One region of the Mesorhizobium sp. M0139 genome, then DNA from elsewhere that is predicted to be linked to it. Evidence: predicted binding sites of a transcription regulator. Region 1 holds the regulator's gene; the other holds the start of a gene.
What was found. The regulator PhoB, encoded in region 1, activates phosphate uptake and scavenging genes when phosphate is short. The targets are predictions, from matches to a motif close to TGTCATNNANCTGTCAT.
Positions count from the first base shown of each region.

Region 2: NKJ58_RS16865 (ceramide glucosyltransferase) is a predicted target of PhoB. The motif match lies at 1,528-1,544, and genes of this name have one in related genera.

Region 1 is NZ_JAMYTN010000011.1:188,358-191,769, forward strand. Features, by position in the region: gene NKJ58_RS20280 (ROK family protein) at 1-1,037, shown strand, start outside; gene phoB (phosphate regulon transcriptional regulator PhoB) at 1,068-1,757, opposite strand; gene phoU (phosphate signaling complex protein PhoU) at 1,774-2,478, opposite strand; gene pstB (phosphate ABC transporter ATP-binding protein PstB) at 2,520-3,344, opposite strand; gene pstA (phosphate ABC transporter permease PstA) at 3,362-3,412, opposite strand, start outside.
Region 2 is NZ_JAMYTN010000009.1:51,482-54,893, forward strand. Features, by position in the region: gene NKJ58_RS16860 (O-succinylhomoserine sulfhydrylase) at 1-264, shown strand, start outside; gene NKJ58_RS16865 (ceramide glucosyltransferase) at 276-1,427, opposite strand; gene apaG (Co2+/Mg2+ efflux facilitator ApaG/CorD) at 1,649-2,041, shown strand; gene NKJ58_RS16875 (Hsp33 family molecular chaperone) at 2,083-3,114, opposite strand; gene argF (ornithine carbamoyltransferase) at 3,208-3,412, opposite strand, start outside.

The DNA of each region.
Region 1 (3,412 bases):
CACTGAAACGCGGCCGGCCGCAGGTGGGCCTTGGTCTCAACCCGGAAGCGGCGGCGGTGATGACCGTCGTGCTGTCGCTCAATTTCCTGTCCGTCACCGTCATCGACTATGCCGGCCACGTCGTCGCCGAGGAACAGCGCCGGCTGGACACGCTGACCAAGCCGCGCGACGAGCTGATTGGCGAATGCGTAGCAATCGTCCGGCGGCGGCTTGAGGATCCCGACCTCGATGTCCAGAGCATCGCCCGCATTGCCATGGGCATCCAGGGCATCACCGATTCGCAGGCGCGCGCCATGCTGTGGTCGCCGATCACGCCACTGACCGACATTGCCTTCGCCGACATGTTGGAAGCGGAATTCGGCATTCCTGCCACCATGGAGAACGATTGCAACATGATGGCGGTGGCGCTGCAATGGCGCCAGCCCGAGCGCTACCGCGACAATTTTATCGCCATCCTCTTATCGCACGGCATCGGCATGGGCCTGGTGCTGAAAGGCGAACTGTTCACCGGCACCCATTCCTCGGGCGGCGAGTTCGGCCACATGATCCACCGTCCGGGCGGCGCGCTCTGCCGCTGCGGGCGGCGCGGCTGCGTCGAGGCCTATGCCGGAAACTACGCCATCTGGCGCAGCGCCAAAATGATGAGCGAAGATGCCGAGCCGGTCGATATCGGCGACGCTGATATGCGCGCACTCGCCGCGCGCGCCCGCGAAACCGATGGCCCGGAGCGCGAAGCCTATCGCAGGGCCGGCGAGGCGCTCGGCTTCGGCCTCGGCAGCCTGTTTGCACTGATCGATCCGGCACCCGTCGCCATGGTCGGCGTCAGCGCCGCCGCCTTCGACTTGATCGAACCGGCATTGCGCGAAGCGATCGCCCAGACCGCCGGCGGCCAGCACTCGAAATCGATCTCCTTCGACACCGAGCCCAACGAGCTGCCGCTGATCCGCGAAGGCTGTGCCATGCGCGCGCTCGGCTTCGTCGATCAGGAGATTTTCGCGCCGGGCATTCAGGCCAAATCCGGCAAGCATGTCGCCTGAATGGCCGGCAACGGCGCGACGCGCAGCATCCTAGTCTTCCCTGATCGCGTAGCCGGCGCCGCGAATGGTACGGATGACATCCGGCATGCGGCCGTTGTTGACCGCTTTGCGTAAGCGCCCGACATGGACGTCGACGGTTCGCTCGTCGATATAGATCGTCTCGCCCCAGACATTGTCGAGCAGTTGGCTGCGCGAGAACACGCGGCCGGGATGGCGCATCATGAATTCGAGCAGCCGGAACTCGGTCGGTCCGAGCCTGATCTCGCTCTTCTTGCGGTAGACACGGTGCGACTCGCGGTCGAGCACGATGTCGCCGACCTTGAGCACGCTGGACAGCACTTCCGGCTTGGCCCGGCGCAGCAGCGCCTTCACGCGCGCCATGAACTCCGGCGTCGAGAATGGCTTGACCAGATAGTCGTCGGCACCGGTGGACAGGCCGCGCACGCGATCGCTTTCCTCACCGCGCGCGGTCAGCATGATGATCGGCAGCCGCTCGGTTTCGGGCCGCACTCTAAGCCGCCGGCAGAGCTCGATGCCGGAAACAGCGGGCACCATCCAGTCGAGCACCAGGAGATCGGGCACGTTTTCCTGCAGGCGGATCTCGGCCTCGTCGCCGCGTGTCACCACCTCGACCTGATAGCCTTCGGATTCGAGGTTGTAGCGGAGGAGCACGCCCAGCGGCTCCTCGTCCTCCACGACCATGATGCGTGGCGCGATCATAGGCAGTTCACCCTCATCAGGCCGGCGTGGCCATCGCCGTCTCGTCCTGCTTCGGACGATTGGCGGGCAATTGCTGGCCGGTCAGCACATAATACGCATTTTCGGCGATGTTGGTGACATGATCGCCGATGCGCTCAAGATTCTTGGCGCAGAACAAGAGATGCGTGCAGGCGGTGATGTTGCGAGGGTCTTCCATCATGTAGGTCAAAAGCTCACGAAACACGGACGTGTATTTGACGTCGATGCGCTCGTCGTCATTCCTGAGTTTTGCAAGCGCTGCCGCATCGGTGGCGGCATATTCCTCGACGACGCCTTGCACCTGGATCAGCACCAGTTGCGCCATGGCATCGATGGAGTGCGAGAGGTCGCGCGGCGTGACGCTCAAGCCCACGGTGCCGACGCGTTTGGCGATGTTCTTGGCGAGGTCGCCGATGCGCTCGAGGTCGCCCGCCATGCGGATCGAGCCGACCACGGCGCGCAGATCGTTGGCCATCGGCTGGCGCTTGGCGATCAGCGTGATGGCGCGGTCGTCCAGTTCGCGCTGGCGCGCATCCATGATGGCGTCGTCGGAAACGACACGCTGTGCCAGCGCATTGTCCGAATTGAGCAGCGCCCTGGTCGAGCCGCTGACCATCGAGCCTGCCAGATCGCCCATGTCGCGGATCAGCTTGCTGATCTGCCCGAGCTCTTCATCGAAGGAGGCGACGGTATGTTCACCCATGATCTTGGTCCTCGTGCCTGAAAATTCACCCGCCGGACGGCTCAGCCGAAGCGGCCGGTAATGTAGTCCTGGGTGCGCTTGTCGTCGGGGTTGGTGAACATCTTGTCGGTGGCGCCCTCCTCGACGAGATAGCCGAGATGGAACATCGCCGTGCGCTGCGACACGCGCGCCGCCTGCTGCATCGAGTGGGTGACGATGACGATCGTGTAGTTCTGGCGCAGTTCGTCGATCAGCTCCTCGACACGGGCGGTGGCGATCGGATCGAGCGCCGAGCAGGGCTCGTCCATCAGGATCACCTCCGGCGACACGGCGATGGCGCGCGCGATGCACAGGCGCTGCTGCTGGCCGCCGGACAGGCCGGTGCCGGGCTCCTGCAGGCGGTCCTTGACCTCGTTCCAGATCGCCGCCTTCTTCAGGCTCTGCTCGACGATCTGGTCCATGTCGGACTTGCGCTTGGCCAGCCCATGGATGCGCGGGCCGTAGGCGACGTTCTCGTAGATCGACTTCGGGAACGGGTTGGGTTTCTGGAACACCATGCCGACGCGGGCGCGCAGTTCGACGACATCGATGTTCTTGTCGTAGATGTCGTCTTCATCGAGCGTGATCTTGCCGGTCACCCGCGCCAAATCGATGGTGTCGTTCATGCGGTTGAGGCAGCGCAGGAAGGTCGACTTGCCGCAGCCGGACGGGCCGATCAGCGCCGTCACCTGGTTCTGACGCACGTCGAGATTGACGTCGAACAACGCCTGCTTCTCGCCGTAGAAGACGCCGACCTTGTCGCCGCGCATCTTGATGACTTCGTTCGACTTGGCGTTCATTTTGTCGCCCACTGCATTCTCAAGGGACTGTTCGGTCATGATGTTCATACCAAATTGCCTTTTTTCTACCAGCGCCGCTCGAAGCGGCGCCGGAGCACGATCGCGGTGATGTTCAT
Region 2 (3,412 bases), on a different contig from region 1:
ACGCTGATCTGCCTCGACGTCAAGGGCGGCAAGCAGGCGGCCTTCGCCTTGCAGAACGCGCTCGACATCGTGCTGATCTCCAACAATCTCGGCGACGCCAAGAGCCTGATCACCCATCCGGCGACCACCACGCACAAGAACCTCAGCGACGAAGCTCGCGCCGAGCTTGGCATCGGGCCGGGAACGCTCAGGCTGTCGGTCGGTCTTGAGGATACGGACGATCTGCTGGAGGACGTTGCGCAGGCGCTGAAGGCAGCCGGATAGGCCGCGAGGCGTCACGCTCCCGACGAAACCTCTTCCAGTTCGGCCGTCTTGGTGCCGATGGTCATGATGTTGCCGCGCCAGTCGACGGCGCCGCTCAGCCAGCCGCGCGCCCAGATGGCGGGAAGCATCATGTCGCGCACCATCATCGCCGGGACCATGCGCAGCGACAGGTGCCAGCCCTTGGCCGCGGCCAGCGCGCATTCGGGAATGTAGGCCGCCGTCAGCACGGCCAACACCGTGGCCGGCAGGCTGATGCCGGCACTTGCGGCCGCCACCAGCGCCAACGCCAACGGCACGGCGACGCCGGTCAGGATCTCGGGTGCGAAAAACAGCGGGAAAGTGACGCGGCGCAACCGCGCCCAGCGCGCCTGGCGCGACCAGATGTCGGCAAGTCGGCGCTGCCCCAGTGGTTGCTCGAAAGGCGAGGCAACGAGATTGACGCGCAGGCCCAGTCCGTTGACCAGCTTGGTTGCAGCAGCATCCTCGGCGATCTCGGCGGCCAGCGCGCGGATACCGCCACTGGTATCGAGCATCGGCTTGTTCCACAGCATGCTCTTGCCTTGGGCAAAGCCGAGACCGAGCGCCTCGCCGGCATATTGCCAGCGCGCCTGCAGCGTGTTGAGGAACGCGCATTCGACCTCGGCCCAAAAGCCATCCGGCCGAGAGCCGATCGGCGTCGAGCAGATAAGCCCGGTATTGGTCCGCCAAGCCGCCATCATGTGCTGGACGTAATCCCTAGGCATCAGCACGTTGGAATCCGCGAGAATAACCCAATGATAGAGCGCCGCTTCCCAGCCCTTGACGCAGTTGTTGAGCTTCGGGTTGCTGCTGACGCGGTCGTCGCCGATCAGCAGCCGGGCCGGCACGTTGGGAAACAGGACGATCGCCCTGTTTATCAGTTTGACGACGGGATCGTCGGCGTGAGCGACGCAGAAGATCAGTTCGTAGCGCGGCCAGTCGAGCGAGAAGGCTCGCTGCAGCGTCTCTTGTGTGAACGGCTCCACGCCGCGCGACGGCACGACGATCGAGACCGGTGGCTGCTCGCCGGACGGCGGAGGGATAAGGCGACGCGCTTGCAGTTTCGACGAAGCAAGCAGGATGCTTGCGAGATTGGAAAGAAGCAAAGCGGAGGAAGCGAAGGCGGCTGTGAGAGCTGGTTCCATCGAGATCTGGTCACTCCGGAAAAGCCGCTCGCGGCTGCTTTGTCAGTCGACAGATGGGCCTTGAGTCGCCGGCAAGGTTTGCGCACACCAACATTGTCATGTGTCACTTAAATGACATTGTTTGTCGGCACTGCGCTTTGAGGCTGGCAGGACATGCCGCTCTGCGCGTATCAAACCGCATGGCGCGACAAATGTTCCCTGCTGCGCAACCGGAGCAGCCCATGTACCGCGCCGTCACGCGCAACATCGAAGTGCAGGTCAGACCGTTCTACCTGGAGGACCGCTCGGATCCGGCGGAGAACCGTTATGTCTGGGGCTACCAGGTGACGATCGACAACCAGTCGGACGATTTCGTGCAGCTTATGGCGCGTTACTGGCACATCACCGACGGCAGCGGCCGGGTCGAGGAAGTGCGCGGCGCCGGCGTGGTCGGCGACCAGCCTGAGCTCAATCCCGGCGACAGCTATCAATACACGTCAGGCTGCCCGCTCTCGACGCCCTCCGGTTTCATGGTCGGCCACTACACCATGCGCAACAAAAAGGGCGAGACGTTCGACGTCGCTATTCCCGCGTTTTCGCTGGATCTGCCGGGGACCCGACGGACGGTGAATTAGGGGTTTTCTCCCCGTCACTATACGGGGAGAAGGAAGAGATGCTACTGAGTTGCAAACTCCGCCGGGTCGAAGTCGTACTGCTTCGAGCAGAACTCGCAGGCGACGTGGATGCCGCCATCTTCGGTGCTGTCCTTGATTTCCTGCGCGGAAAACCCCTCGAGGATGCCGCGTATCTTGTCCCTTGAGCAGGAACATTGGTCGGCAACCGGCACGCCGCCGAAGACGCGCACGCCATGTTCGTGGAACAGCCTGTAGAGCAGCCGCTCGGCGCCGATGGTCGGGTCGATCAGCTCGGTCGGCTCGATGGTGCCGAGCAGCGCCACCAGCTCGCGCCAAGAATTGTCGGCCGGCTCGTTCATCACGTCGCGCGGATCGCCGTCGCCCCCCGAAATGTCGGGCACGCGCATGCGCTCGGGCGACTGCGGCAGGAACTGCGCCAGGATGCCGCCGGCGCGCCACTGCTCACGAGCGCCGCCGGGACCTGGCGTCAGCAGCTTGGCCACCGACAGCCTGAGGTCGGTCGGGATCTGCTCCGACTGGCGGAAATAGGTGCGCGCGGCGTCTTCCAGCGTCTCGCCGTCGAGCTGGACGATGCCCTGATAGCGCTGCGTGTGCGCCCCCTGGTCGATGGTCAGCGCCAAAACGCCGCTGCCCAGCAGCGTCTGCTGCGAGGTCTGGCCTGCGGCCACCAGGGCCTCCAGCCGGTCGGCATCGAAGCGCGCATAGGCGCGCAATGCCGAGGGCGTGGAGAAATCCGCGACCAGCATGTCGACAGGCCCGTCGGTGCGGGTCTGCAGGATGAACTTGCCCTCGAATTTGAGCGAGGTGCCGAGCAGCACCGTCAGCACACAGGCTTCCGCCAGCAGGCGGGCGACCGGCTCGGGATAGTCATGACGGTTGAGGATGGCGTCGAGCATCGGCCCGAGCTGCACGGTGCGGCCGCGCACGTCGAGCGGGCCTACCTCGAAGGGCACGACATGATCGTCGCCGGCATAGCCGAACTCGCCGAGTTTGGGGTGATGTTCAGTCACTTGATGCGTTTCCAACATGACAAAGCTCCAGGGCGCGGCCATGCGGCCCGGAGGGGTGCATGCGTCCAAACGCGCTTGATTTGCGTGATGGGACGCAAATAGGCATCGCGCCGCCCCGGATCAAGCGCTTGGAGATCAAGCGCCCAGACACCAGGCCAAAACCGCCTTCTGGGCGTGGAGCCGGTTCTCGGCTTCGTCGAAGACCACCGAATGCGGACCGTCGATGACCTCGTCGGTGACTTCCTCGCCGCGATGCGCCGGCAGGCAGTGCATGAACAGGGCGTCGGGCTTGGCCCTCGCCATCAGCGCCGCATTGACCTGATAGGGCGAGAAGACATTG